One region of the Undibacterium sp. genome, then DNA from elsewhere that is predicted to be linked to it. Evidence: predicted binding sites of a transcription regulator. Region 1 holds the regulator's gene; each other region holds the start of a gene.
The links. Region 1 encodes sigma-54, which starts transcription at its own class of promoters, with help from an activator protein. Its sites were predicted from a motif close to TGGCANGNAANCTGCTTT; they were not measured.
Positions count from the first base shown of each region.

Region 1 (3,285 bases):
GGCGTTTCCCTGATGCGTGGCACGCTGGTAGTCAAAGCCGAGAACGCCGTTGTCACAGAAGCCCCGAATGGTGACCAGTTCGTCGTCCTGACTGGTGGCAGCAACCGCAAAGTCAGTTTCCGCCAGAAACGCGACGGCGGCCCTGACCTGTGGGTGGATGGCGAGGCAGACCGCGCGGAATACAACCAGAGTACAGAAATCGTCAAATTCATTTCCAAGGCCAAGGTGCGCTATCTGGAAGGCAAAAAAGTCACCCAGGAACAAGAGGGTGAATACTTGTCTTATGATAGCAAGAATGACTTTTTCATCGGCACCAACTCGACCAGTGGCCAGCATGTGGATGGCTCGGGCAGTTTGAAAATCATCCTGCAACCAAAACCAGAAAAGCAGGCTAATTAAGATGACAGCAAAGTCCAGTACCTTGCTCGTCAAGGGATTGCAAAAACGTTATGGTGCACGCCAGGTGGTGCGCGATGTATCCCTGCTCTTGAAAAGCGGCGAAGTAGTTGGTTTGCTGGGTCCGAATGGTGCCGGCAAAACCACCTCCTTCTACATGATCGTAGGCTTGGTACCTTCAGATGCGGGTGACATCACGATTGATGATGTGAATATCTCTCAATTGCCCATCCATGAGCGTGCCGTACTTGGCTTATCTTATTTGCCACAGGAGGCTTCGGTATTCCGCAAGCTGACTGTCGAAGACAATATCCGCGCCGTACTGGAATTGCAAAAAGACAGCGACGGGAAATTTCTTGGCACCAAAAAAATAGAAGAAAGACTGGATGCCCTGCTGGCCGATTTGCAAATTGAAAAAATACGCGAAAGCCAGGCATTATCTCTCTCGGGTGGTGAACGCCGCCGTGTGGAAATTGCCCGCGCACTGGCCACTAATCCACGCTTTGTCTTGCTGGATGAACCTTTTGCCGGTGTTGACCCTATCGCCGTCATAGAGATTCAACGTATAGTGCGCTTTCTCAAGGAGCGAGGCATAGGTGTACTGATTACCGATCATAATGTGCGCGAAACACTGGGCATTTGTGATCACGCCTATATCATAAATCAAGGCGCGGTACTTGCCAGCGGCAAGCCTGACGACATTATCCAAAATGAATCTGTACGTCGCGTTTATCTCGGAGAACACTTCCGGATGTGACGGGAATCATCATGAAACAAAGCCTGCAACTACGTACCTCACAACATCTGGCCTTAACGCCGCAATTGCAGCAATCAATACGATTATTGCAGTTATCCACTTTGGAATTGCATCAGGAGCTGGAGACGCTGCTGACCGATAACCCAATGCTGGAACGCGTGGACGATCCCCTCGATCATGCCGTGCGCCTGCTGGCTGACGGTGCCATCAATACCAGCAGCACTTCTGCCGATGCTGGCATGGAAGCACCAACACAAAGAGAAGAAACCGATAAATCCGCCGAACCTGCGGCGGCTGATGCCGAAACCGTCATCAGCAACGACAGCACTACCTCCAGCGAAGAAGACTGGGGCTTTGATGACGTGCAGCATGGCAGCAAGTCTGGTGATGATGAAGATGGGCGCCCGCAACTGGGTGCCGCCCACATCACTCTGCGTGAACATTTGCTGGAGCAAATGCGCCTGAACTTGCGCGAACCGCGTGACCGCGCTCTGGTCGAATTGATGATCGATGCGCTGGACAGCAATGGCTACCTGACCGAAACCCTGGACGAAATACATGCAAGTCTGCCACTGGAACTTGCCGTCGAGCCAGAAGAACTTGGTTTTGCCCTGAACATGCTGCAAAGCTTTGACCCGGCAGGTGTCGGCGCACGCAGCCCATCTGAATGCCTGGCCCTGCAAATCAGGCGTATGCCCAAAGTGGCTTTTGTCACACGCAGGCTGGCATTGCAAATTGTTGAAACACAACTGAGTTTATTTGCACAAAGAGATTTCACCAAACTCAAGAAAATTCTTGATTGCGACGATGAAGATTTGCGCGATGCACAAACCGTCATCAGGCTTTGCCAGCCCCGGCCAGGCATTGCCTTTGCGGTTGATGAATCAGATTATGTGGTGCCAGATGTGATCGTCAGAAAATCGGACAATGGCTGGCAAGTCATGCTGAATCAGGACGTGATGCCCAGGCTGCGGGTCAGCAGCATGTATGCCAATATCATGAAGCAAAACCGCGGTGAGGCTGGGCTGGGCACACAATTGCAGGAAGCACGCTGGCTGATAAAGAATATGCGGCAACGTTTCGACACTATTTTGCGCGTTGCACAAGCGATAGTTGAAAGACAACGCAATTTTTTCACCCACGGTGCTGTTGCCATGCGCCCCCTTGTTTTGCGCGAAATTGCTGATACACTAGGATTACACGAGAGCACTATCTCACGTGTAACAACTCAAAAATACATGTTGACCCCACATGGCATGTTTGAGTTGAAGTATTTTTTCGGCAGCCATGTCGCGACGGAAACAGGGGGTGAAGCATCTTCCACCGCGATACGTGCACTCATCAAGCAGCTGATAGGAGCAGAAGACCAGAAAAGCCCACTCTCTGATAGCAAAATTGCAGACATGCTGGGTGAACAGGGCATGGTAATTGCCCGACGGACAGTTGCCAAATACCGTGAAGCCCTCAAAATCCCCCCAGTGAGTTTGCGTAAATCTTTGTAAGTAGTCCTTGTAATCACGGTTTGAATTGCTATATATGATTTAGCTCAAAGCAAATAAAGGCCAAGAGCGTATCGTTACAGCAAGTAACATCACTATAGGAGCACAGTATGAATCTCACCATCAGTGGACACCACGTCGAAGTAACTCCTGCAATTCGTGAATATGTACATACCAAACTAGAACGTATCAGGCGGCATTTCGACCAGGTCATTGATATCGCCGTCATCCTGACGGTGGACAAGCTCCGGGAAAAGGATAAACGACACAAAGCCGACATTAACCTGCATATCAGCGGTAAAGATATCCATGTTGAAAGTTTGGCGCATGATCTGTATGCAGCAATTGATGCACTGGTAGACAAACTGGATCGCCAGGTCATCAAGCATAAAGACAAGATCCAGGACCATCAGCACGACGCTATCAAGCACATACCTGATCCGGCATCGGCTTCATAAGACCCCAGTCCTTACCCGAACAGGGTTGCGGACATCCAAAACAAGGACGCTAGAAGGCGTCCTTTTTGTTGGGTGAGTGGTTTGAAATAAATAATATCTTTTAATTATTCCAATCGATTGCTCTGTGACAATCCGTGCACGCATTAACCGTCATTCCAGCATGCTTTTGGCTGGA
Region 1 covers NZ_JAUXQE010000018.1:22,195-25,479, forward strand. The annotation lists gene lptA (lipopolysaccharide transport periplasmic protein LptA) at 1-399, shown strand, start outside; gene lptB (LPS export ABC transporter ATP-binding protein) at 401-1,153, shown strand; gene Q8K39_RS08720 (RNA polymerase factor sigma-54) at 1,165-2,655, shown strand; gene hpf (ribosome hibernation-promoting factor, HPF/YfiA family) at 2,763-3,110, shown strand.

Region 2 (3,285 bases), on a different contig from region 1:
CCATTATCAAAACCCGAAGATGGTGGTGGGCTCCATTCCCGTATGGGAAGAAGATGGTGTCACCAAAATATTATTGTGCAAGCGCGCAATAGAACCGCGTCTGGGCTTCTGGACCCTGCCTGCGGGCTTCATGGAAAATTATGAGACCACGGCGCAGGCTGCGCAACGTGAGACTGAAGAAGAAGCTGGTGCGAACATCAAGTTGCATGAGCTGTTCTCTATATTGAACGTACCGCATGTACATCAGGTGCATTTGTTTTACCGCGCTACCTTACTGGATTTGAATTACGCAGCGGGAGTTGAGAGCCTGGAAGTGGCATTATTCACTGAAGAGCAAATCCCCTGGAATGACATCGCCTTCCCTACCATAAGCCATACACTGAAGTTTTTCTTTGAAGACCTGGCGAAGGTCAAGGATGGCGGACGCTTTAAGATGCATGAGCATGATATTTTCAAGCCCATGCTGCATGATTGAAATGAAACTGGCTGGGCTTGCATCAAAAAAATGGGCGACATTTTCAATCGCCCATTTTTTTCGTCGTTCTTTTCGTCATTACCAACTGGTTTCGCGTTCTGCAGTCGATGAGATTTTGTGTATAGCCAAATCTGCTCCATCAAATTCTTCTTCAGGCTCCAGGCGTATGCCTATGAGTTTTTTCAGGCTGGCGTAGATGATATAGCCGCCGACAAAGGCTATTGCAACACCCATGGTGGTGCCCAGCAATTGCGACATGAAACTGACGCCACCAAGGCCACCCAAAGACTTTAATCCGAAGATACCCGCTGCTATGCCACCCCAGGCACCGCACAGGCCATGCAGGGGCCAGACGCCCAGTACATCATCTACCTTCCATTTGTTTTGTGTCCAGGTGAACATCCAGACAAAGATGGCACCTGCTATCCCACCAGTAACTAAAGCACCCAAGGGATGCATGAGGTCAGAACCTGCACAAACTGCAACCAGGCCAGCCAGGGGGCCGTTGTAGACGAAACCTGGGTCATTCTTGCCGAGGATGAAGGCAACCAGCGTACCGCCTACCATGGCCATCAGCGAATTCATGGCGACCAGGCCATTCATCTTGTCCATGGTTTGTGCGCTCATGACGTTGAAGCCAAACCAGCCTACAGTAAGTATCCAGGCACCCAGCGCCAGGAAAGGAATGCTGGATGGTGGGTGGGCTGCAATTGCGCCGTTTTTCATATAGCGACCACGGCGTGCGCCCAGCAGCAAAACGGCGGGCAAGGCGACCCAGCCGCCAAAGGCATGTACGACGACGGAGCCGGCAAAGTCGTGAAACTCTTCAGAGAACATCGCCTTCAACCATGCCTGTATGCCAAAACGCTGGTTCCAGGCTATGCCTTCAAAGAAGGGATACAAGACACCCACAAGCAAGGCTGTGGCGATCAGTTGCGGGTGAAATTTTGCCCGCTCGGCAATCCCGCCTGAGATAATGGCGGGAATGGCAGCGGCAAAGGTCAGCAAGAAAAAGAACTTGACCATTTCAAAGCCATTTTTGGCAACCAGCACCTCAGCACCAGAATAAAACTGTACGCCGTAAGCGATGGTATAACCGACAAAGAAGTAGGCGATAGTGGATACGGCAAAATCAACCAGTATCTTGACCAGGGCATTGACCTGGTTTTTCTTGCGCACGGTGCCTAATTCTAAAAACGCAAAACCGGCATGCATTGCTAGTATCATGATTGCGCCCAGCAAGATAAACAAAGCGTCCGCGCTGCTATTTTGTGCATTCATGCGAAATGTCTCCCAATATAAGTGCAAATTTTAATCAAAGATGCACTAATAAAGCAAAATGCATTCCAATTTAGTGCAAGTGATAAGTGATTGATTTAATGCGATTTTTTAAAAATGATTATTTGATGAATAAGTTTGACGCACTGAAAAATGGCGTTTTTTTGGTGCAAGCTATGATGGGGGCTGCGTGATTCCCTGGCTGGAAACTGACAGTCCCTTCCCCCACCCCAGCACAGCGCTGACAGAAAAAGATGGGGCTGCGGGATTGCTGGCAGCAGGCGCTGATTTGTCAGCAGAGCGTCTGCTATATGCATACAAGAATGGCATCTTCCCGTGGTTTTCTGATGGGCAACCTATCTTGTGGTGGTCTACCGACCCGCGCATGGTCTTGCAGGTGCAGGATTTCAAATTGTCGCTCAGTCTGAAGAAGCGCCTGCGTCAGGTCAGCAAAGACCCGCGCTGGGTAGTGCGCTTTGATACTGCCTTTGAAGATGTCATGCGCGCCTGTGCTGCGCCACGCGGGGAAGAGCATGGCACCTGGATTTCTGAAGATATCGTCGTGGGTTATTGTGACTTGCATAAGCTGGGATATGCCCATTCCACAGAAGTATGGCTGGATGGAGAGCTGGTGGGTGGTGCCTATGGTGTTTGCATAGGCCGCATGTTTTATGGTGAATCGATGTTTGCCAGGGTCACGGATGCATCCAAAATAGCCTTGGCACACTTGGTATTTTTCTTGCGTGAACATGGGGTGAAAATGTTAGACTGCCAGCAAGAGACGGCACATTTGGCATCTCTGGGCGCAAAAGCGATCAGCAGAACCGAATTTTTGCGCTGGGTGGAACATGCCAGTGCCTTGCCAGCGATTAGCAATTGGACCATAGCCAACAAGATCAGCCCGTGACCCAGCTTAACGAACTCCCCTTCGCCAGCATACAGTTTTATGCAACAGCGCCCTACCCTTGCAGTTATCTGGAAGGTTTGCAGGCGCGTTCGCAAGTGGCAACGCCTGCACATCTGATTAATGCCGATGCCTATTCAGAGCTGGTGAAGAGTGGTTTCCGTCGTAGCGGCATTTTCATTTACCGACCGCATTGCGATAACTGCCAGGCTTGCACACCGGTACGCGTGCGCGTCAATGAATTTGAAACCAACCGCAGCCAGCGCCGGGCCTGGAAAAAACATGGCAACTTGCATGCACGCGTCAGCAGCTTGAGTTATGTGCATGAACACTATGAGCTATATCAGCGCTATCAGGGTGAGCGCCACTCTGGCGGCGGCATGGACAATGACAGCCGCGACCAGTATGCGCAATTCTTGCTGCAAAGCCGGGTGAATACCCGCCTGGTTGAATTCAGGGACGATAAAGATGTCTTGCGCATGGTCAGCATTATTGATGTCCTGACAGATGGCTTGTCGTCGGTATATACCTTTTATGACCCGGATGATGCTACTGCGTCGTATGGTACTTACAATGTCTTGTGGCAGTTAGAGCAAACGCGCTTGTTGAAGCTACCCTATGTCTATCT
Region 2 covers NZ_JAUXQE010000040.1:58,976-62,260, forward strand. The annotation lists gene Q8K39_RS22485 (NUDIX hydrolase) at 1-475, shown strand, start outside; gene Q8K39_RS22490 (ammonium transporter) at 554-1,756, opposite strand; gene aat (leucyl/phenylalanyl-tRNA--protein transferase) at 1,944-2,660, shown strand; gene Q8K39_RS22500 (arginyltransferase) at 2,657-3,285, shown strand, end outside.
Region 2: the regulator sigma-54 is predicted to act here: its motif matches at 1,807-1,824, upstream of Q8K39_RS22490 (ammonium transporter).

Region 3 (3,285 bases), on a different contig from region 1:
GATCGGTGCCCACTTCTTCCAGCTTGGACATATGCGCCACCACGCGCCGTTGTGGCGAACTGCGGTCTATCTCTGCATGGCAACTGACGCAATAATTGGCAAACAGTTTTTCACCACGCTTGATGCGGGTCTGGTCCAGCTTGCCCAAAATCTCTTGCGGCCATTTAGGTGACTGCAATTCAGTCAACTGGTTTTCTATGCGGCGCAAGTTCTGGGTATTGATGGAGCTGTCATATTCAACCACCTTCTTGGTCCAGCCCTGGCCAGAAATCAATGAAGTAATAGAGAAGCGCTTGCCTTCATGCCAGTCCAGAGAGCCAAACACACCTATCACTTCGCCCGTATTGCGCCCCAGCGGCCCCAGTCCACCATTGCCACCCAGACCATTCCACTGCACATAGTCATGCTGCGCGATATCCCACAAGAATGGGTAACTGACAGGTGCATCTGCCTTGATGAATAATTCCTGCCTGAGTTTGACGATGTTCTTGGCCGAAGTCGCCACTCTTTCTACGATCTTGTCGCGGTCGGCAGAACTGATTTCTGGCCCTATACCCGCCAGTGCCGTCCGCACTTCTTCTTCAGTCAGCACCTTGCCCAGCACTTCTTCTATCTGCTGGCGATTCAGCAAATGTTCCAGCGTGCGGTTATATATACGGCCAAAGGCATCCAGCCTGGCATAGCCATAATCGACAGGGCTGTGATTGATGATGTTATAGCTGGTCAGGCGCAGGGTGTAAGTCTTGATATCGGCAATCACATCCGCTTCACTGCTATATGCACCCAACCTCAAAACAGCCTGGACAAAACGTTTTTGTACATCCGGCTTGTCCCGGACAGCCACCATCGCCTGGGTCAGGCCTTTCAGGAAACCCGCCATGTCCGCACTGGCCGGCCCACCATCAATACGCATGCCCGTACCCTTGAAATTGACTTGCGCAGTATGGCAAGCTGCACAGGTAAAACCCATGTAATCCTTGCTCAGATAATTGTCTTTGACAAAGCCCACGGGCAAGGCATCTGGGTTGCTGGAGGTTTTTTTCTGCGGCAGATAGCGATAGCGGTTGATGTTCTCATCACTGCGGAACAACTCTGGCTTGTCGTCCTGTTCCAGCACCAGGAAGAAATCATAAGGCAGCAAGTTGGAACCCTGCGTCGTGGTGTAGAACCACAAGCTCTGCTCGGGTTTCCAGTTCTGGTCCAGATAAACAATCTTGTCTGCATTGTCACCAAACACATCCTGCTTGACAGTCATCGCACCGCGATCAGGATCACTGTCAGACACTTCCCATCTCTGCGACAAGGTAATGATCAAAGGTGGAATGATGAACAGCAAAGCCAGCAACAAGAAGCCATGCCATATTTTGAGCTTTATTTTTGGAATTTTCATGACTGCTCCCTGAGTGGAAAGACCTGAGAAATCGGGTGAATTGGAGAGGGATGTGATTGTAATTTTATCATGTCTATATTATAAGTCTTTTTTTGTGAGGCGAAGTTGTCGTTGAGGCGGATGTGCGTATTTAGCAACAATTTTTTCAAGCAGCCCAGTTTGTTTCTGCTCACCGGCATATGCCAAGAATTGCCAGCAAGTAGCCAGGCGCATTGTTTCCATCATTGCTTTGCTTGAATACTGCTTGACCCCGTAGTGACTACGGGGTTTTAAATGGATGCTGTATTCATCCTTAACACTGAAAGGCAAGCAATCATGACTGATATGACAATTGAAGGTACGATTAAAGGCGCACAAGCTGGCGGTTTGGAGGGCGCCAATGTGTTGTTGCATCCCAGTGCTTTGCTGGACTACCAGCACCCATCCATACAAGCATTGATTGCCGGGCGTGGGTGGCGTAGCCTGGATGAATTTGGCCGCATAGGTGCAGTTTATAATTTTGTGCGCGACGAAGTAGCCTTTGGCTATAACACGGCAGATGATCTGCCTGCCTCTCAAGTGCTGGCGGACGGTATAGGGCAGTGCAATACCAAGGGTACTTTATTGATGGCATTGTTGCGTGCGCTGGACGTACCTTGCCGTTTCCACGGTTTCACCATAGACAAGGCTTTGCAAAAGGGTGCTATCACTGGCCTCGCTTATGTCCTCGCACCTCGCAGCATCATCCATAGCTGGGTTGAGGTCTGGTTTGGCGGGCGCTGGCTTAATCTGGAAGGCTTTATCCTCGATAAAAAATACCTGTGCCAATTACAGCAAAGATTTTCAAGTCAGCAGGGAGCGTTTTGTGGCTATGGTGCCGCAACGCCAGATTTACAAAACCCGCAAATTGACTGGAAGGGAAGTGACACCTATATACAAAAAGATGGCATCAACGCTGACTTTGGCGTATTCGAGACGCCTGATGCTTTTTATATGAAGCATGGCGCAAACTTGTCCGGGATCAAACGATGGATGTTTTTATGCTTTATCAGGCAATGGATGAATCAAAATGTGACGAATATCCGCGGATAGGAGAAAGCAGCTCACCATACATGCTGTCCAGATCAACTCAAGTGCAAGCTTGTTGGAATTGATAATGATACTCATTTGTGTTAAATTTTGGTCTTCTTATCGCTATTAGGTGCCACAAGTGAAAAATCTGAAATCGGTGATTGCTGCATCCCTTGCTTTGTTGTCCTGCTCCACAGCTGCCTGGTCTGAAGAAGTGGTTGTCTACTCGGCCCGCAACGAACAATTGATCAAACCCCTGTTTGACGCTTACACCAAGCAAACAGGCGTCAATGTCAAGTTCGTCACCGACAAGGAAGGGCCGCTGATGGAGCGGCTCAAAGCTGAAGGTGCAAATACTTCTGCCGACGTATTCATTACTGTGGATGCAGGTAATTTGTGGCAGGCAGCCAATCAGGGTTTGTTGCAAGCAGTTAATTCCCCGATACTCAATGCCAACATCCCGGCGCACTTGCGTGATCCTAAAAATATGTGGGTAGGTTTGTCGGTGCGTGCCCGTACGATTTTCTACAACACACAAAAAGTCAAACCAGAAGACCTCTCAAGCTATGAAGATCTGGCTGATGCAAAATGGAAGGGGCGCCTGTGCCTGCGTACTTCCAAGAAGGTGTACAACCAGTCCCTGACCGCAATGATGATAGAAGAACATGGTGAGCCCAGGACAGAACAAATTATCAAAGGCTGGGTAAGTAATCTGGCAACAGATGTATTCCCTGACGATACCAAGATGCTTGAGGCTGTGGGCGCAGGTCAATGTGATGTTGGTATTGCCAACACTTATTACTATGGCCGTTTGATGGACAAAAATCCCAAATTGCCGGTTGCCG
Region 3 covers NZ_JAUXQE010000035.1:94,063-97,347, forward strand. The annotation lists gene Q8K39_RS17610 (di-heme-cytochrome C peroxidase) at 1-1,390, opposite strand, end outside; gene Q8K39_RS17615 (transglutaminase family protein) at 1,715-2,461, shown strand; gene Q8K39_RS17620 (extracellular solute-binding protein) at 2,580-3,285, shown strand, end outside.
Region 3: the regulator sigma-54 is predicted to act here: its motif matches at 1,620-1,637, upstream of Q8K39_RS17615 (transglutaminase family protein).